DNA from 4 places in the Methylibium sp. genome. Region 3 is predicted to be linked to each of the others. Evidence: predicted binding sites of a transcription regulator. Region 3 holds the regulator's gene; each other region holds the start of a gene.
The links. The regulator sigma-54, encoded in region 3, starts transcription at its own class of promoters, with help from an activator protein. The targets are predictions, from matches to a motif close to TGGCANGNAANCTGCTTT.
Positions count from the first base shown of each region.

Region 1: nifH (nitrogenase iron protein) is a predicted target of sigma-54. The motif match lies at 3,377-3,394, and genes of this name have one in related genera.
Region 2: ACQY9S_RS12945 (ammonium transporter) is a predicted target of sigma-54. The motif match lies at 3,812-3,829, and genes of this name have one in related genera.
Region 4: glnA (type I glutamate--ammonia ligase) is a predicted target of sigma-54. The motif match lies at 3,013-3,030, and genes of this name have one in related genera.

Region 1 is NZ_OZ257250.1:4,308,422-4,313,242, reverse strand. It holds gene nifK (nitrogenase molybdenum-iron protein subunit beta) at 1-702, opposite strand, end outside; gene nifD (nitrogenase molybdenum-iron protein alpha chain) at 832-2,295, opposite strand; gene nifH (nitrogenase iron protein) at 2,355-3,236, opposite strand; gene ACQY9S_RS20395 (group II truncated hemoglobin) at 3,616-4,044, shown strand; gene ACQY9S_RS20390 (hypothetical protein) at 4,059-4,649, shown strand; gene ACQY9S_RS20385 (nitroreductase) at 4,652-4,821, shown strand, end outside.
Region 2 is NZ_OZ257250.1:2,769,152-2,773,972, forward strand. It holds gene ACQY9S_RS12930 (polyhydroxyalkanoic acid system family protein) at 239-586, opposite strand; gene ACQY9S_RS12935 (aminopeptidase) at 605-1,702, opposite strand; gene ACQY9S_RS12940 (hypothetical protein) at 1,746-2,441, opposite strand; gene ACQY9S_RS12945 (ammonium transporter) at 2,453-3,655, opposite strand; gene ACQY9S_RS12950 (molybdopterin-containing oxidoreductase family protein) at 3,888-4,821, opposite strand, start outside.
Region 3 is NZ_OZ257250.1:3,698,684-3,703,504, forward strand. It holds gene ACQY9S_RS17360 (DUF4399 domain-containing protein) at 1-102, shown strand, start outside; gene ACQY9S_RS17365 (THUMP domain-containing class I SAM-dependent RNA methyltransferase) at 142-1,407, opposite strand; gene ACQY9S_RS17370 (RNA polymerase factor sigma-54) at 1,559-3,082, opposite strand; gene lptB (LPS export ABC transporter ATP-binding protein) at 3,082-3,837, opposite strand; gene lptA (lipopolysaccharide transport periplasmic protein LptA) at 3,834-4,445, opposite strand; gene ACQY9S_RS17385 (thiol:disulfide interchange protein DsbA/DsbL) at 4,553-4,821, opposite strand, start outside.
Region 4 is NZ_OZ257250.1:1,642,636-1,647,456, forward strand. It holds gene glnL (nitrogen regulation protein NR(II)) at 1-772, opposite strand, end outside; gene ACQY9S_RS07675 (hypothetical protein) at 807-1,322, opposite strand; gene glnA (type I glutamate--ammonia ligase) at 1,509-2,927, opposite strand; gene ACQY9S_RS07685 (competence/damage-inducible protein A) at 3,149-3,961, opposite strand; gene ACQY9S_RS07690 (EI24 domain-containing protein) at 3,975-4,821, opposite strand, start outside.

The DNA.
Region 1 (4,821 bases), 610 kb from region 3:
GTCGAAGCCGCCGATGAAGTTGATGCTCTCGTCGGGCGTGCGCTCCAGCGCCGGCACGGTGCCGGCCTTGCCGTCCCAGAAGTGCTGCAGGATGCCGAGGATGGCGTTGTCGTAGCCGGTCACGTGGCTGCCGACGAAGGCCGGCGTGTGCGCGAAGGGCACGTCGAACTCGGCCGGCACGCTGCCTTTTTCCTTGGAGGTCTTGATGAAGGCGTTGAGGTCGTCCCCGATGACCTCGGCCATGCAGGTGGTCGACACCGCGATCATCTCGGGCTTGTACAGGTTGAAGGTGTTGGCCAGGCCGTCGATCATGTTGTTCAGGCCACCGAACACCGCGGCGTCTTCCGTCATCGACGAGGACACGCAGGACGTCGGCTCCTTGAAGTGGCGCGAGAAGTGCGAGCGGTAGTAGGCCACGCAGCCTTGCGAGCCGTGCACGAAGCTCATCGTCTTGTGGAAGCCGTTGGCCACATAGACGGCGCCGAGCGGCTGACAGGCCTTGGCCGGGTTCACGGTCAGCGCTTCGCGGGCGAAGTTCTTGTCCTTGTATTCCTTGGTCTTGGTCCAATCCTTGATCTCGGCGATCCTGTCGTCGGAGTGATTGAACTCGAACTCGTTCTTCTTGCGGGCGAAGATGTCTTGGTATTCCGGCTCGCGGAAGAGCATCTCGTGGTCAATGACCTTGTCTGCGTTTTGGGGCATGGCAGTTCTCCAGGCAGGGGATGAGGTGGCGATGGCGTGGCCCCTCACCCCGGCCCTCTCCCCGCAAGCGGGGTGAGGAAACGGGCCCCCTCGCCCGCTTGCGGGAGAGGGTTGGGGTGAGGGCCGGTATCAGGCAGCTTTCTTCCAGGGGGCCTTGGTTAGCGCCCAGACCGGCGAGCTGATCGCCATGTCCATGTCGCGCGCGAAGATCGCGAAGCCGTCGTAGCCGTGGTACGGGCCGGAGTAGTCCCAGCTGTGCATCTGGCGGAACGGCACGCCCATCTTCTGGAACACGTACTTTTCCTTGATGCCCGAGCCGACCAGATCCGGCTGGACCTTCTCGACGAACTTCTCGAACTCGTAGCCGGTCACGTCGTCATAGATCAGCGTGCCGTCCTTAACGTAGTGCGTGGTGCGCTGGTAGTCGTCGTTGTGGCCGAACTCGTAGCCGGTGCCGACCACGTCCATGCCCAGGTCCTCGTAGGCGCCGATCACGTGGCGCGGGCGCAGGCCGCCGACGAACAGCATGACCTTCTTGCCCTGCAGGCGCGGCTTGTAGCGGGCGATCACCGCGTCCATCAGCGGCTGGTACTTCTTGATGACGTTCTCGGCATTGGCCTTGATGGTGTCGTCGAAGTGCGAGGCGATCTCGCGCAGCGACTTCTCGATCATGGTCGGGCCGAAGAAGTTGTACTCGACCCAGGGCACGCCGTACTTCTCTTCCATGTGCCGGCTGATGTAGTTCATCGAGCGGTAGCAGTGCAGCACGTTGAGCTTGGCCTTGGGCGTGTTCTCGAGCTCGGCGATCGTGCCGTCGCCCGACCACTGCGCGATCACGCGCAGGCCCATTTCCTCGAGCAGGATGCGGCTGCTCCACGCATCGCCGCCGATGTTGTAGTCGCCGATGATGGCCACGTCATAGGGCGTCGAGACGAAATCGGGGCGCTTGTTCGGATCGACCTTGTCGAACACGTAGTCGCGGATCGCGTCGTTGGCGATGTGGTGGCCGAGCGACTGGCTCACGCCGCGGAAACCCTCGCAGCGCACCGGCACGATGGTGTGGCCGGCGTATTCCTTGGTCTTCTTCTTCGAGACCGCTTCGATGTCGTCGCCGATCAGGCCGATCGGGCATTCGCTCTGGATCGAAATGCCCTTGTTCAGCGGGAACAGGTCCTGGATCTCGTCGATGATCTTGTCGAGTTTCTTGTCGCCACCGAAGACGATGTCCTTCTCCTGGAAGTCGGAGGTGAACTGCATCGTCACGAAGGTGTCGATGCCGGTGGTGCCGATGTAGTAGTTGCGGCGCGCCGCCCACGAGTACTGGCCGCAACCCACCGGGCCGTGCGAGATGTGGATCATGTCCTTGATCGGACCCCAGACCACCCCCTTGGAGCCGGCGTAGGCGCAGCCACGGATCGTCATCACACCGGGCAATGACTTGATGTTGGACTTGACGCCGCAGTCCGGTTTGCCTTCCTCGAACTGGCCGAGGTGCTTGGCGCGGCGCTTGGCCATCTTTTCGGGATAGGCCTTCAGGACTTCGTCGATCAAGGCCTTGTTCGCGGCCTTGCGGTCTTCAACCGTCATGCTCATGGTGTGTGCTCCGTGGGTGCTGCGCGGGGTGGCGCTCGCGCGCCACCCTTCAGGGTTGCTTAAGCGACGAGTTCAGCGGCGGTCTTGCCGACCTGGCTTTCGTCGACCGCCTTCATGATCCCGTGCTCCATCAGCAGGTCTTCCAGCTGGTCCATGGTGATCGGGGTCGGGATGGTGCCGTTGCCGGCGTTAGCGTGGATCTTCTCGGCCAGCGTGCGGTACTCCTGTGCCTGCTTCGAGTCCGGCGCGTATTCCAGCACCGTCATGCGGCGCAGCTCGGCGTGCTGCACGATGTTGTCGCGCGGCACGAAGTGGATCAGCCTGCTGCCCAGCATCTTGGCCAGCGAGTCGGCGAGTTCGAGTTCCTTGTCGGTCTGGCGCTCGTTGCAGACCAGGCCGCCCAGGCGCACGCCGCCGCTGTTGGCGTACTTCAGGATGCCCTTGGAGATGTTGTTGGCCGCGTACATGGCCATCATCTCGCCCGACATCACGATGTAGATCTCCTGCGCCTTGTTCTCGCGGATCGGCATGGCGAAGCCGCCGCAGACCACGTCGCCCAGCACGTCGTACGAGACGTAGTCCACGCCTTCATAGGCGCCGTTTTCCTCGAGGAAGTTGATCGAGGTGATCACGCCGCGGCCGGCGCAGCCGACGCCCGGCTCCGGACCACCGGACTCGACGCAGCGGATGTCCTTGTAGCCGACCTTCATCACGTCTTCGAGCTCCAGATCCTCCACCGAGCCGGCTTCGGCGGCCAGCGACAGGATGGTGTCCTGCGCCTTGGCGTGCAGGATCAGGCGCGTCGAGTCGGCCTTGGGATCGCAGCCGACGATCAGGATCTTCTGGCCCAGGTCGCTCAGCGCGGCCAGGGTGTTTTGCGAGGTGGTCGACTTGCCGATGCCACCTTTGCCGTAGAAGGCGATTTGCCGAAGCTTTGCCATTTCAGTACTCCAGTTTCATTGAAGATAGAGGGTGACGAGACACCAACGGTGTCCGCGATCTCGATGCAGCCTTCGGTGCCTGTATGGGTCTTCTTATGAAGGTCCCTCGGGGCCTGACATGGGGTCCGCGCAGGCCATCCATCGCAATGCGCGTGCCATGCCTCCCGGTATCACCCAAGTGCTTGTTTTCACGGGGAAAACCGTGCTTTTCGAGCCTGTCGGAAGTGCCGTTGAATTTGTTCGGAACCCGACAAAGCTCGGTCGGCGGCAGCCGACACAACGGCCTCGCGCCCCGCGCGCGCGCCACGGCTTTCATGGTCAGGCACGCGTTTGCGGCCGGTGCGCACCGGCTGGTACGGCGGTTGCAGTGAGGGCAGCCATGGACCCTCACGCGCCTGCTCCCGACACCAACCCTCACTACGAGCGGCTGGGTGGCCACGCGTCGGTCGTGCGGCTGGTGGACGCCTTCTACCGCGCGATGGACACGGGGCGGGACACCGCCACTATCCGCGCGATGCACGAGCCGGATCTCGCGCACACGAAGGCCGTGCTGGTGAAGTACCTCAGCGAATGGCTGGGCGGCCCCAGGCTCTACAGCCCCGAGCGCGGCGCGCCGAGGCTGCGCCGTCGCCACCAGCCGTTCGCGATCGATGCCGCGGCCCGCGACGCGTGGATGCTGTGCATGCGCCAGGCGCTGGCCGAGGTCTGCACCGACGCGGGCCTGCGCGCCGAGCTCGACGCGGCCTTCTACAAGGTCGCCGACTTCATGCGCAACGCCGAAACCGTTTCCCCGTCTCCCCACCACTGAAGAGAACCCTCACCATGACGACCATCGACCAAACCGCACTCGGCCGCCTCGACGCCGAGGGCCGGCTGCTCAACAGCGTGTTGAAAGCCCCCACCAAGAAGGCCGGTCGCATCGGCTTTCGCGGCGACATCGCCCTGAAGTTCCAGGCCAAGATGGCCGACGAGGCCCGCCCGCCCGAGACCAGCTGCGAGCAGGTGATCGCCGCCGCGCAGGAAGGCGAGTCGCACATCTGCTTCCTCGCCGGCTTCCTGCTGAGCTTCGAGTACCTCGCGCTGCTCGCCGAGGTGCTGGGCGATGCGCTGTCGCCGCAGGGCAAGTACTTCCTGTTCTGCGACAACATCGACATCTCCAAGCGCTACCAGGTGGAGTTCGGCGGCGCGAGCTTCTACGTGCTGCCGATCGACGAGGCCACGGTCTACAACGAGACCCTGGAGCTGCTCTACCTCGAGAAGAACGACCTGAAGAAGCTCGACACCGCGGGCAAGGTCGACGCCGTGGTCGACAAGGCGCTGGGCTTCAGCCAGAGCTTCCCGAAGATCAGCTACGAGGACGGCCTCAAGCTGATGGGGCCGGTCCGCAACGTCTACGAGAACCGGCCGGTCTGATCATGCTCGGCCCGCAGGAAGACGCTGTGCGGGCGTACCACCAGCGCAGCAAGCACCGGCTGCAGCGCTACGCCGCCGGACCCGAGACGCTGGACTGGGACGCGCAGCCCGACCCTTTTCGCCGCTGGGCCGGCGCGCCGCTGGCGCTGCTGCCGCTGGTGGCCGACACGCT
Region 2 (4,821 bases), 930 kb from region 3:
CGGTGTATCGAAGCGCCGTGACGGGCCGCTGTGTGGAGGGAAGTAAAGGAGGAGGAGCGGGCGCAAGCCCGGTCCGGGGGAGTGAAGCCGCGCGGGAGGCGCCGGAAGGCGACTCTCGGCTGCTGAACGCCGGGCCGCGATACAGGCGGCCGGGCATGACCGCAACACAGCGGACCGGCGCGGCGCCCGCACCAGAGCCGCGCTCGAAACCATGCCGTGCCAGGGATGCAGGCCTTGTTCAGGTCTTCTTGCGCACCACCTTCTTCGCCGCGGCCGGCGCCTTGGCGCGCTTGTGCTCCGCCGCCAGCAGGCCGTCGAGGTTTTTCTCGATCTCGCCCTCGATGGTCTTCTGGAAGGCGCCGAGCAGGAAGCTCAGCTTCGCGTCGAGCTCGAACGCGCCGCTGCTGACGCGCAGCGTGCCGTTGACACCGCTGCGCGTGAAGTGCACCAGGTCCTCGTCGTCACCCTCCTCGACCGTGCACGCCATGCCGAACTTCGCCTCGGCATCCGCGGCCCATTTCCACGCGAGCTCGCGGGCGCGCTTCAGGCCGAGCTGGTGGCTGCGGTGCAGGGAGATGTCGGGCATGGAGGGGCTCGCTTCGGTTCAGGAACGGGGAGGCCGGGCGGCGGCGAGTGTGGCGCGGCGTTCGGGCTGCGGCAAGGCGGAGAGACGGCGGACCTCGGCGTAGAAGCGCACGAAGTTGCGCCCCTGGGCCTCGAACAGCGCTTCGAAGTCGGGCACGAGCGCGTTGTAGACCGACTGCACGCCGAGGCTGGCGTTGTTGGCCTGCGCGAACCAGGCGTCGTAGCCGCCGTAGCCATTCCAGGGGCCCGCTTTCAGGCGGGCGTGCTCGGCACGCATCTCGGCCAGCAGGATCGCCTTGCCGGCGCGCCGGTCGGCCTCGCTGCCGGGGCCACGGTACAGCGCGTCGAGCTTCGCGCGGGTCGCCAGCACCAGGGCGCGAAAGTCGCTGCGCCGCGCATCGAAGCGCTCGTACTCCTCGCGCGCCGCCGCGCCGGCCTGCTGTGCGAGCCAGCGCGCGCCGCCGATGCGCTCGACGGCGGTCGCGAAGCTTTCATTGAATTCGCTGTCGTCCGGGGCGTAGGCAACCTGGTGCGCCAGTTCGTGGAAGATCAGCCGGGCGAGCTCGCCTTCGGGGTAGCCGATGAAGGTGTTGAGCAGCGGGTCGGCGAAGAAGTCGCCGGGCAGCTTGCCGAGTGTCGAATAGGCCGGCACGCCGTAGACGCTGACCTCCTGCCCCTGCGCCAGCAGCTCGGCGGCCAGCGCGTCGGCCGCGCCGCGATCGAAGTAGCCGCGGTAGGCAACGCAGCCGACCACCGGAAAGCACCAGGTCTTCAGTGTCAGCGACAGCTCGGGCGCCGCGACCACGTTCCACACCACGGCCGGCCGGCCGAGGTCGGCATAGCGGCGGTAGCTGGCGTTGTCGGGCAGCGCCAGTTCGCGCACTGCGAAGTCGCGGATGCGCTGGCTCAGCAACAGGCGCTCGCGCAGCGTGGCCGGTGTGCCGGCATCGGCCAGCCACTCGTCGACCGGCCTGGCCGCACGCATCACGCCGAGATGGCCGTGGACGGACTGCGACAGGTAGCCCACCGTGCCGCAGCCGCCGAGCGCGACGACGACGGCCAACGCCGCTGCGAGCGCGGCGAGCGAGAACAGCCAGGACCGGGCGCGCAGCAGCATGGCGCGCAGTCTACGGCCCGGTCGCGCCAGGCACGGCACCGTGCTACAGGTAGTGGCGGATCTCGGTCAGCGCCGCATCGCCGCTGGCTTCGAGCCGCGCGACCGCCTGCGTGAAGCACAGGTCGGCGCGCACCGGACCGAGCAGTTCGGCCAGCGCCACGTACATCACGTTGACCAGCTGCGTGCCGTGACCACCGGCGGGCCAGTCGCCATCGAGCGATGTCACCTGCCCGCTCCACCACAGCGAGGCGGCGTGCTGCTGCGGCCGCGGCAGGCCCACCGCGTGGCGGATCAGCGTGCGGCGCACCCGCGCCGGCGTCAGGCCCACCGGCAGGTCACGCGAGAGCTGGGCCTCGATCGCGGCGTAAAAGGCCTGCATCGCCGCAGCGCCCTCACCGAGCCGGATGGCGGTGGGCACGACGGTGCCGGGCGGCAGGCTGCCGGGTTCGGTGGCCTCGAAGGGCTGTGACGAGAGCGGATCGTCCGGCAGCCGCTGCGGATCACTCTGCAGCGCGCGGAAGATCTTCAGGTGGAGTTCGGCCTCTTTGCCGGACAGGCCGAAGCCGTCGGCGATCTGCCGGCAATAGCGGCTCAGGCCGAGGAACAGCGCGCCGCGCCCCTGGAACTGGCGGCTCCACAGCGTCACCGCATCGCGCACGCGCGGACCGTCGAGGTAGTCGCCCAAGGCTTGCGCGAGCGCGCGCCGCACGGTGGTCGGATCGTTGTCGCGAGAAGCCATCGATGAGGCACTCATCGCTTGCCCCGGTGCACCGCTTCCTGCTGGAACTCGGGGTAGCCGATCTCGTAGTGCTCGGTGAAGTCGAGCCCGCGCTGCTCGTCGAGCGTGCTGGCGCGCAGGCCGATCGTGCGGGCCAGCAGCCAGTACATCACGAGCGCGGTGCCGAACGACCATGCGAAGGCCACCGCGCAGCCGAGTGCCTGCACGCCGAGCTGATGCAGATCGAACATCGCGCCTTGCCTGAACAGGCCGGCGGCCAGCGTGCCCCAGACACCGCCGACGGCGTGCACCGAGACCGCGCCGACCACGTCGTCCAGGCGCCCGGCCTCGAGCAGCCAGCCGGCCATCACGCTCAGCCCGCCGGCCACGAAGCCGGTCAGCAGGGCGAAGACCGGCTCCATCACGTGGCAACCGGCGGTGATGCCCACCAGACCGGCAATGCTGCCGTTGACGGCTGCCGTCATCAGCACCGGCTGACGGCCGAGCGCGAGCATCGCGAGCGCGCCCATCGCCCCGGCCGCGCCGGCGAGGTGGGTGTTGAGCACGATCTTGCCGATCCCGACCGTGGCCGCGGCGGTGCTGCCGCCGTTGAAGCCGAACCAGCCCAGCCACAGGATGAAGCCGCCGAGCGCCACCGAGGTGAGGTTGTGGCCGAGGACGGGGCGGGCCTGGCCGTCGGGGCCGAAGCGGCCGAGCCGCGGCCCGACCATCAGGATGGCGGCGAGCGCCGACCAGCCGCCGACCGAATGCACGACGGTCGAGCCGGCAAAGTCGATGAAGCCCATCTCGCGCAGCCAGCCCTGGCCCGAGAACAGCGAGCCCCAGGCCCAGGCGCCGAACACCGGGTAGATGAGCCCGGTGATGAGGACCGAGCCGACGATGTAGGCCCAGAAGCGCGTGCGCTCGGCGATGGCACCGCTGACGATGGTGGCCGCCGTCGCGGCGAACATCATCTGGAAGAACAGCATGCCGTAGTCGGCCTCGGGCACCGCATGCACCAGGAAGCGGTCGGTGCCGATCCAGCCGCTGGCGTTGGCGCCGAACATCAGGCCGAAGCCCACGGCCCAGTAGGCGACCGCGCCGAAGCACATGTCGCAGTAGTTCTTCATGATCACGTTGATCGCGTTCTTCGCGCGACTCATGCCGCTCTCCAGCAGCGCGAAGCCGGCCTGCATGAAGAACACCAGCGCGCCGGCCGCCGTCAGCCAGACCATGTCGGTTCCGGCCTTCAGCTGTTCGAGCGGGGTAGGGTCTGCGGCGCGGGAGGCGAAGGCGAGGCTCGCAAGAAGAACGGCGCACGCCAGATGTCGCGCGGCCCGACGGACAGCAGGTTTCAAAAGGGATTCCCAACGTTCTGGTGACGCCGGAATGTGGCAAGACACATGCCACGTCCCCTGCCGTGCCCTCGCTGTCACCCGGGCGAGTTCACGCAGGGTGACCCATTGCTCAGGTGACGGACACGTCGACCAAGCAGTCGTAGAAGCTGGGCGCGCGGCCGAGGTCGGTGAGCTTCTGGTGGGTGACTTCGTTCACGTTCGTGCCGTGCATGCCGAGCTTGCGCCACCAGATGCCCAGGCCGTTGACCACGCCCGGCCGCGCCCGCTCGCTGAGCGCGGCCTTGCACCAATACTGGCCGCGCTCGTTGAAAACGCGCACCGACGCACCATCGTGGATGCCGCGCGGCGCGGCGTCGTGCGGGTGGATTTCCAGAAGCGGTTCGCCCTCGATGTCGCGCAGGCTCTTGACGTTGACGAAGCTGGAGTTGAGGAAATTGCGTGCGGGGGGCGAGATCATCGCCAGGGGATAGCGCGCCGCAAGGGCCGGCGTGCTGGCGGCCGATTCGTGGTTCGGCACATGGTCGGGCACGCCCCAGCCGGGCGCGTCGATGCGGCACTTGCCGCTCGGCGTGGGGAAGCCGCCCTGCGCAAACGGGGCGTCGGGCAACGGCAGCTTGACCCAGCCATGCTCGCGCAGGTCGTCGAAGCGGATCGCATCGCCGAACGCGGCGCGCGCGATCGTCTCGTCACTGTCCGCAAAGCACGCATCGGCATAGCCCATGCGGCGTGCGAGACGGCGAAAGATCTCGGTATTGGGCAGCGCCTCACCCACCGGGGAGACCGCCGGCTCGTTGATCAGCGCAGAGGTGTGGCCGTAGCTGGCGTGCACGTCCAGATGCTCGAGCTGCGTCGTCGCCGGCAGCACGTAGTCGGCATGGTCGGCGGTGTCGGTCAGGAAATGTTCGAGCACCACGGTGAACAGGTCCTCGCGCGCAAAGCCGCGCACGACCTTCGGCGATTCGGGCGCCACCGCGACCGGGTTGCTGTTGTAGACCACCAGGGCCTCGATCCCGGGGCCGAAATCGGCCGAACTCTCGCGCAGC
Region 3 (4,821 bases):
CCGCCGCCGGGGAGCTACAAGCTGCGGGTCGAACTGGTCCAGAACGTCGACCAGCAGGTGATGGCCACGTCCGCCCCCATCGATCTGGACGTGCGGCGCTGAGCCGCTAGCGAACGGGTGCCGGGCGACGGCCCGGCGCGCTCAAGCGGGTTCGCGCATCGAGCCGGCGACCAGATCGAAGCGGAACAGGCGGCATTCGATCGGGCCATTCCACATCGGCACGCGCCGGCTCTCCTTCAGGCGCATCGCCTGCGGCAGCTTCATGTCGGGGCTGAGCACCCACGCGGTCCAGCCCGGATAGGCGCGCTTCCAGTGCGCGGCGAGACGGGAGAAGAACTCGCTTGCCGAGGCGCCGCCCTCGAAGCCTTCGCGCGCCGGCGGGGGCGGCGGAGCGCGCCGCCCCGCCTCGCCGCGCGACCCCTTCGGGTCGATGCGCTCGCCGTACGGCGGGTTCAGCATCAAGGTGCCGCGCGCTGCGGGTGCGGTGCGCTGCAGCGCGTCGACCGTCTTGAGCTCGATCGCGGCGCTGACGCCCGCGCGCTCGGCGTTGCGGGCCGCGAAGTCGGTCATGCGAAACGCCACGTCGCCCGCGAAGATCGGCACCGCGCTCGCGTGCACCCGGGCCCGGGCCGCCTCGCGGAGTTCGCGCCACGCGCGCTGCGGGCCGGCGTCGCGGAACGGGCCGAGGCGCTCGAAGGCGAAGCGGCGCAGCGAGCCGGGTGCGATGCCGCAGGCGATCTGCGCCGCCTCGATCGCGATCGTGCCGGAGCCGCACACCGGGTCGAGCAGCGGCCCGTCCGATTCGCGGCCCTGCCAGTCGGCGGCAGCCAGCAGTGCGGCGGCCAGCGTCTCCTTCAGCGGCGCCTCGCCCTGGTCTTCGCGCCAACCGCGCTTGAAGAGGGCCTCGCCCGAGGTGTCGACATAGAGCGTCGCCTGCTCGGGTGCCAGGTGCAGCTGCAGGGGCAGGTCGGGGCGGCGCGTGTCGACACTGGGGCGCGCGCCGAGGGCGTCGCGCATCGCGTCGCAGACGCCGTCCTTGATGCGCAGCGCGGCGAAGTTCAGGCTCTTCAGCGGTGCGCGCTGGGCGGTCACGTCCACCTTCAGGGTCTGCGTCGGGGTGATCCAGTCCGGCCAGTGCGGGCTGCGTGCCAGCGCATACAGGTCGTCCTCGCTGCGGTAGGGTGCTTGCGCCACCTGCCACAGCACGCGCTGCGCGAGCCGGCTGCCGAGGTTCAGCGCCATCGCTTCGCGCGGGCCGCCCTGCACCAGCACGCCGCCACGCTGCAGCTGCGCCGGCGCATCCGGCAGCAGCCGGGCCACCTCGTCGGCCAGCAAGGCCTCGACGCCGGCAGCGCAGGGGAGAAACAGCGAAGACGAGGGTCCGTCGTGCGGTAAAGCGGCGTTCATGCGTGTCCGTTTCTTGTACTGGTGCGCCCGTTCGCGCAGGCTCCCGTGGGCCGTCATTTCGACGGGCGACGGGCCGCTGGTCAGCGAGTGCCGGCGTGCCCGGTTTGCCCCGATCGCGTGCGGACCGCCCGGGCAGTGATCGCCCGGCGCCTCACATCATCGTGCGCCGCAGGTTCGCCGGCGCGATCTTCAGCGCTTCACGGTACTTCGCCACCGTGCGGCGTGCCACCTGGATGCCCTGTTCTTCGAGCATGCTGCTGAGCTGGCTGTCCGACAGCGGTTTCTTGGCGTCCTCGGCGCTGACCAGCTGCTTGATCAGCGCGCGCACCGCGGTGCTCGACGCGTTGCCGCCGGCCTCGGTGTTGAGCGAGGAGCCGAAGAAGTACTTCAACTCGAAGGTGCCGTAGGGCGTGGACATGTACTTGGCCGTGGTCACGCGCGAGATGGTCGACTCGTGCAGGCCCAGCTCGTCGGCGATCTCGCGCAGCACCAGCGGCTTCATCGCGATCGCGCCATGGCTGAAGAAGGACTTCTGCCGCTCGACGATGGCCTGCGAGACGCGCTGGATGGTGTCGAAGCGCTGCAGGATGTTCTTCATGAACCAGCGCGCTTCCTGCAGCCGCGAACTCAGGCCGGCGCCCGATTCGGTGCGCGCGCCGCGCTGCTGCTTGATCGCCTGCGCGTAGAGGTCGTTGATGCGCAGCTTGGGCATCACGTCGGGATTGAGCACGACGCGCCAGCCGCGGCCGGCCTTCTGCACGATCACGTCGGGCACGATGATGTTGGCCTCGGCCTTGGTGAACGGGCGGCCGGGCTTGGGCTCGCAGTGCACGATCAGGGCCTGCGCGGCCTTCAGCAGCTCCTCGTCGGCACCGGTGGCGGCCATCAGCTTCTTGCCGTCGCGCCGGGCCAGCAGCTCGAGGTGGTACTTGCAGATCAGGATCGCGATCATCTGCGCCTCGCAGCGCGGTCCGGCCCGCAGCTGCAGCGTCAGGCACTCCGACAGGTCGCGCGCGCCGACGCCCAGCGGCTCCAGGTTGTGCAGCCACTTCAGGGCGCAGCGCAGGCGGTCGAGCAGCTCCTCGGCCGCGACGTCGTCCTCGTCGCCGGCCAGGCGCTGCGCGATCTCTTCCAGCGGATCGGCGAGGTAGCCGTCCTCGTCGAGCGATTCGATCAGCACCATCACCGCGCCGCGGTCGTCGTCGCTCAGGCGCATGCCGCGCAGCTGCTCGCGCAGGTGGTCCTGCAGGCTCACCCCGGCGCTGCTGCGCTCCATCGGGTCGAAGTCGTCGCTGTCGTTGTTGCTGGCCTTGCCGGGCGTCTCGCGGATGCCGTCGAAGTCCTCGCGCTCGGTGCCGTTCTCCCAGTCCTCGCGCTCGGTGGCGCCGAACTCGGCCGCGTCCACCGCGACCGGCTCGGGGTCGGCGGCGACCTCGGACCCCGAGCCTTCCCAGGCCTCGTCGGCCTGCCGCTCGGTGACCGTGGCGCGCTCCACCGGCGCGTCGAACGGCGTCGGTGCGTCCTCCTCGACTTCGAGGAAGGGGTTCTGCTCTAGCATCTGCTCGACTTCCTGATGGAGTTCGAGCGTGGAGAGCTGCAGCAGCCGGATCGACTGCTGCAGCTGCGGCGTCAGCGCCAGATGCTGCGAAAAACGGACCTGCAGGGAAGGCTTCATCACATCCTGAAGTGTTCGCCGAGGTAGACCTTGCGCACGTCGGGGTTCTCGACGATCTGCTCGGGGGTGCCTTCGGCCAGCACGCGTCCTTCACTGATGATGTAGGCGCGGTGGCAGATGCCCAGGGTCTCGCGCACGTTGTGGTCGGTGATCAGCACGCCGATGCCGCGGCTCTTGAGGAAGCCGATGATTCGCTGGATCTCGATCACCGCGATCGGGTCGACACCGGCGAACGGCTCGTCGAGCAGGATGAAGCGCGGTTGCGTCGCCAGCGCGCGGGCGATCTCGACGCGCCGGCGCTCACCGCCCGACAGCGCCGGTGCCGGGCTGTCGCGCAGCTTGTCGATCGACAGGTCGTGCAGCAGGCCGTCGAGCAACTCGTCGATGCGGGCCTTGGTGAAGGCCTTGCCGCGCTCGTCGAACTGCAGCTCCAGCACCGCACGGATGTTCTCCTCGACGGTGAGCTTGCGGAAGATCGAGGCTTCCTGCGGCAGGTAGGACAACCCGAGGCGAGAGCGCTGGTGGATCGGCAGCCGCTCGATCGGTGCGCCGTCGATGCGGATTTCGCCGGCATCGGCGCGCACCAGGCCGACGATCATGTAGAAGCTGGTGGTCTTGCCGGCGCCGTTGGGTCCGAGCAGTCCCACCACCTCGCCGGCAGCGACCGCGACATGCACGTCCTTCACGACCTTGCGCGCGCCGTAGCTCTTCTGCAGGCCGCGGGCCTCGAGCCGGCTCGAGGTCTCCAGGTTCATGGCCGCCCCTTGCCCGACGCGGGAGCTGATGCGGGGTTCTCGCGCGGCGTCAGTACGCCCCGCACCCGGCCCGGGGCGGCCGCCGACTCCGGGCCGCCGAGCACCTGGAACACCTCGGTCACGTTGTCGTAGGAGATGGTATTGCCGGCCACCTCGTCGGCCAGGATGCTGCCGCGAAAACGCCGCAGCACCGCCTGGTTCACGAGCCGCACGGTGTCGCCGCGGCCGTCGTATTCGAGCCGCTCGGCCTCGCCTTCGATGGATTCGTCGCTGTTGTCACGCCGCTGGCGGAAGTAGGCGCGCTTGTTGGGCCAGCCAGTCGCCACGGCCGATTGGTAGCCCTCGGGGCTCTGTCGCACCTCGACCCGGTCTGCCCGGATCACGATCGTGCCCTTGGTGATCTCCACGTTGCCGGAAAGAATGTTGACCTGCTTGATTTCGTCGACCCGGGCCGAGTCGGCGGCGAACGCCAGCGGCTGGTTGCGATCGGTCTTCTCGGCCCACGCCGGGGCCACAAGCGCGGCGCCCAGCAAGGCCAGGGCACTGAGTCGCCCGCAATGCGTCACGCTGGTGCGCCGCAACGCAGGATAGGGGGTCGGAGCAGGCATGAATGGAATCGGCATGAATCTTGCTGCCGATTCTAGGGCGTGTTCAGCTGCTTGCCACGGGCCGCAGCGGCCTCGGCCGCTACTGTGGCGTCGATGCCAATCGAGGGTCAGCCGCCCTTGCGGATCTGCGCAATCAGGTAATCCGTGACAGCCAGCGCGCGGTCATTGCTGCCGGCGAGCGAGCCCGAGGTGTAGTAGGACCCGTTGATGCCGAGTGCCGGCGTGCCGTCGATCTTGTAGCCGGCCGACAGCGCCGCAGCTTGGCGTGCCTTGGTCTGGACCGAGAACGAGTTCATCACGTCGAGGAACTTGGCCTTGTCCACGCCGTTCCTGGCGACGAAATCGCCGATCGACTCGATGGTGTTCAACGGCAGGC
Region 4 (4,821 bases), 2.1 Mb from region 3:
CCGCGTTGTGCGCGATGTTCAGCACCGCCTGGATCAGCTGCTCGCGGTCGCCGCGGAAGTCGGGAATCGAGGTGTCGTAGTTGCGCTCGATCGTCAGGCCGCGCGGGAACTCGGCCACGATCAGCGCCCGCACCCGCTCGCAGACCTCGTGGACGTTGACGTCGCCGACCACGTGCGGCCGGCGGTGCGGCGCCAGCAGCCGGTCGACCAGGGCCTGCAGGCGGTCCGCCTCGTGGATGATCACCTGGGCGTACTCGCTCAGCCCCTTGGATTCGACCTCCATCTGGAGCAGCTGCGCCGCGCCGCGGATGCCGCCGAGCGGATTCTTGATCTCGTGGGCCAGGTTGCGGATCAGCTCCTTGGTGGCCCGCACCTGGTCGAGTGCGCGCTCTTCGCGGTCCTGCCGGGTCTGCTGTTCGATCTCGATGAGCTCGACCAGCGTGACGTCGGACTGCTCCATCTGGTTGACGATCACGTGCACCAGCAGCGGTTCGCCGGGCGACACGAAAGGCCGCTTGAGCTGGGCATCGAGTCGGCTGGTCGAGAACTCGTTGCGGGCCACCGCCGTCACCGTGTCGCGCAGCAGCGCCGGATCGACGAACCAGTCGAACCAGTCGCGCCGCAGCACGTTGCGCCGCGACAGGCCGAGCACGTTCTCGAAAGCGGCGTTGGCGAACAGGCAGCGGCCATCGGGCTGGACCACGGCCACCATCGTGGCGAGCAGATCGAAGGCTTCGCTCCAGTGGGCAGCCGTTGGCGGCAAGGGACTCATCGCAAGGCCCGGTACGGCCGTCACATTGCGCCGCTCAGCCACCGCTGCCGCCGCCGATCTTGGAGATTTCGCGCCGCAGCGCCGCCACGTCGGACTCGGAACGCTCGATGCTGGCCTTCATCTCGGCCACCCGGTCGAGGTACTTCTGATAGTTCTTCTCGTCGCCGCGGCGCTCGGGCTGGCCGTTGTTGTACTCCTGCTTCAGGCTGGCCAGGCGCTCCTCTTCGCGCCGCAGTTCGGTCTCGAGGATGCGCCGCTTGTCGGTGTCGCGCGCCTTCTGGTCGGCCGGGTCGACGCGGCTGTCCGCCGGGCGGGCGTCGCCGCCGGTCGCGGCTGCCGGTGCTCGCCGCACCGGCGCCTGGATCACCGACACCGGGACGCCTTCGAGCGCCTTGCAGCCCTTGGTGGTCGCCTCCTTGGGCGTGATGGTGCTCGTGTACAGGTTGCCGGGACACTTGTAGATCACGGGCTCCTGGGCCATTGCACCAGCCGCCGCGACCGACAGCCCTGCCACCAGCAGCGCACGCACCCTACCCACCCATCGACTCATCCCGGCTCCTTCTCGATCGAATCCCTGCACCGCAACACCCGGCGACCCGAGTATCCGGCATCCAGTATCCAACGCACCGCACCGGGACGGCGCGCACGGCGCCCAGAAAAAAAGGGACGGCGCAGGCCGTCCCTTCTTCACGCTATCCAGTCGCTCCGTGGCGGACCCGGGGGCCCGCACTCGCGATCAGAGCGTGTAGTACATGTCGAACTCGACCGGGTGGGTCGCCATGCGAAAGCGCGTGACTTCCTGCATCTTGAGATCGATGTAGGCGTCGATGTAGGAGTCGGTGAACACGCCGCCCTTGGTCAGGAAGGCGCGCCCCTTGTCGAGGTATTCCAGTGCTTGTTCGAGGCTGGCGCACACGGTCGGGATCTTCGCGTCTTCTTCCGGCGGCAGGTGGTACAGGTCCTTGGTGGCGGCTTCGCCGGGGTGGATCTTGTTTTCCACGCCGTCCAGGCCGGCCATCAGCAGCGCGGCGAAACCCAGGTAGGGGTTCATCAGCGGATCGGGGAAACGCGCTTCGACACGGCGGCCCTTCGGGTTGGCCACATACGGAATGCGGATCGAAGCCGAGCGGTTCTTGGCCGAGTAGGCCAGCTTCACCGGGGCTTCGAAGCCGGGCACCAGGCGCTTGTAGCTGTTGGTGCCGGGGTTGGTGATCGCGTTCAGCGCGCGGGCGTGCTTGATGATGCCGCCGATGTAGAACAGCGCGAACTCCGACAGGCCCGCATAGCCGTCACCGGCGAACAGGTTCTTGCCGTCCTTCCAGACCGACTGGTGAACGTGCATGCCCGAGCCGTTGTCGCCGACGATGGGCTTGGGCATGAAGGTCGCGGTCTTGCCGTAGGCGTGAGCGACGTTGTGGATCACGTACTTCTGCAGTTGCACCCAGTCGGCGCGCTGGATCAGCGTGCTGAACTTGGTGCCGATCTCCATCTGGCCGGCGTTCGCCACCTCGTGGTGATGCACTTCGACCGGGATGCCCACCGACTCGAGGATCAGGCACATCTCGGAGCGCAGGTCCTGGCCCGAATCGACCGGCGGGACCGGGAAGTAGCCCCCCTTGACCGTCGGACGGAAGCCGGTGTTGCCGTGCTCGTACTCCTTGCCGGTGTTCCAGGCGGCTTCTTCCGACTCGATCTTGGCGAAGCAGCCCGACATGTCGTTGCTCCAGCGCACGCTGTCGAACACGAAGAACTCGGGCTCGGGGCCGAAGTAGGCGGCATCGCCCAGGCCGGACGCCTTCATGTAGGCCTCGGCGCGCTTGGCCAGCGAACGCGGATCGCGCTCGTAGGCCTTGCCGTCGGCCGGGTCGACGACGTCGCAGGTCAGGATCAGCGTCGGCTCCTCGAAGAACGGATCGATGTTGGCCGTGTTCGGGTCCGGCATCAGCTGCATGTCGGAGGCTTCGATGCCCTTCCAGCCAGCGATCGAGGAGCCATCGAAGGCATGGCCCGACGTGAACTTGTCTTCGTCGAAATGCGAGACGGGCACGGAAACGTGTTGTTCTTTGCCGCGGGTGTCGGTGAAACGGAAATCAACGAACTTGATTTCGTTTTCCTTCACCATCTTCATCACGTCGGCGACGGTCTTGTTGGCCATCAGGTGCTCCTAAGCGGGACGTTGTGTTGGTATGGGGGGAGGGGTTGAGAGACCCCCGGAATGGCCGAAAAAGGCTCGCGGGAATTTAGCAGAAAGCATGCCCAAGACTGGACCATGAACGGTGCACCGGCGCCTGCCCAGGACCTGTCAGCGGCTTTGATCGGCAATCAAGCACCTCTTCGATGCAGATAACGCCCCATTCATGGGCAATCCTGGCGCCATCATCGCACCATTTCAGGGCCAAGACGCGCGCCCTGCTCGGCCAAGCCGTTGAGCAAAGCGGCGTAGGCGCGGCCCAGCACTTCAACGCTCCCGCCCTTCACGCCGAGTTCGATATGCCGGCCGTGCTCGGGATGGTCGACGCTGGGCAGACTGAACACCTTGACCCCGTCGAAGTCCGCTTCGATCGCCTCCATCAGCGGCGTCAAAGTGGCCTCCATCGCACCGTAGACGATCACCGAGCGCTCCGCCTGACCTTGTCCGCGCAGGTCGGCGTAATGCGTGTCGAGCACCCAGGCCATCATCGGCCAGGCCATCACCGGAAAGCCGGGCAGGAAATGCACCGCGCCACCGCCGGCCCGGCCCGGCACCGTGAAGCCGGCGATCTTGTTGTAAGGGTTGGGGATGATGCGGGCGCCCTCGGGAAACACACCCATGTTGAGCCGGTGCCGGTTGTCGTCGCGATCCGGCTCGTACGGCACACCCTGCTCCGCCGCCACGTCGCGCATGCGCTCCAGGATCAGATCGCGCGCTTGCGGATGCAATGCCAGCGGCACGCCGAGCGCCACAGCGGCGCACTGGCGCGTGTGGTCGTCGGGCGTCGCGCCGATGCCGCCACAGGAGAACACCGCCGCGCCGCTGGCGAAGGCGAGCTTCAACTCGGCGGTGATGCGCTCGCGGTCGTCGCCGACATAGCGCGCCCAGGCGAGCTGCAGCCCACGCTCGCCAAGCAGCTCGATCGCCTTCGCGAGGTGCTTGTCCTGGCGTTTGCCGGAGAGGATCTCGTCACCGATGATCAGCAGACCGAAGTCCATGCCTTCCCGTTTCTCAAACAGGCGGTAGCAGCGGCGTAGCGGCAGCTGCTGCAGCGGCATCGACCACGTCGGCCGGCACGAGCGCGGCAGCGGTCTCGCGTCTCGCACGCAAGGCTTGCAGCTCCGCCAGGCAATAGTGGCTGAACCACAGCGCCGAGAAGGCGAACACCAGGGTGTACAGCCAGACCGACACCACGATCAGCAGGGGTGCAAAAACGAGCAGCGCCGCGCTCACCGCCCACACCAGGGCCGGCGCCGCGCCGAGGTAGCCGGTGACGATGCCGATGCCGAGCAGGGGCAGCCGGTGTTCGCGCATCAGCTCGCGCCGCTCTTCGCGCGATGCGTGCTCCGCCAGCGCATCGAAGCTCATGACCCGGTAGCTCAGCCAGCCCCAGATCAGCGGCGGCAGCAGCAGCACGAGCGGTGGAACGAGCCACAGCGGCATCGAGATCACCAGCGCCGCCAGGGCCAGCAGCGTCGCGCCGAGCGACAGCAGCACGCCGCGCCACAGCGGCTCGCCGTGGCGCCGCTCCAGCGTGGCGAAGCGCCGCTTCGCGACCAGCTCGACCAGCTTCGGCATCATCATCAGCGCGACGATCAGCAGCGAGACGATCACCAGCAGCGGCACCGCCAGCGCGAGCACGATCAACGGCGTGATCATCGTGCGCAGACCGCCGGCGCCGACCGCGTCGAGCCAGTCGAGCGCACTGCCGGTGAGCGACCAGGCATCGAGTTGCGAGCGCACGGCGATCAGTGCGCTCTCCCAGAAGAAATAGCCGAGCACCGCGGCCAGCACGCCGGTCAGCAGCAAGGGCAGCAGCGACAGCCAGACGACGCGCGGGTGCAGGCAGTAGGCCGCG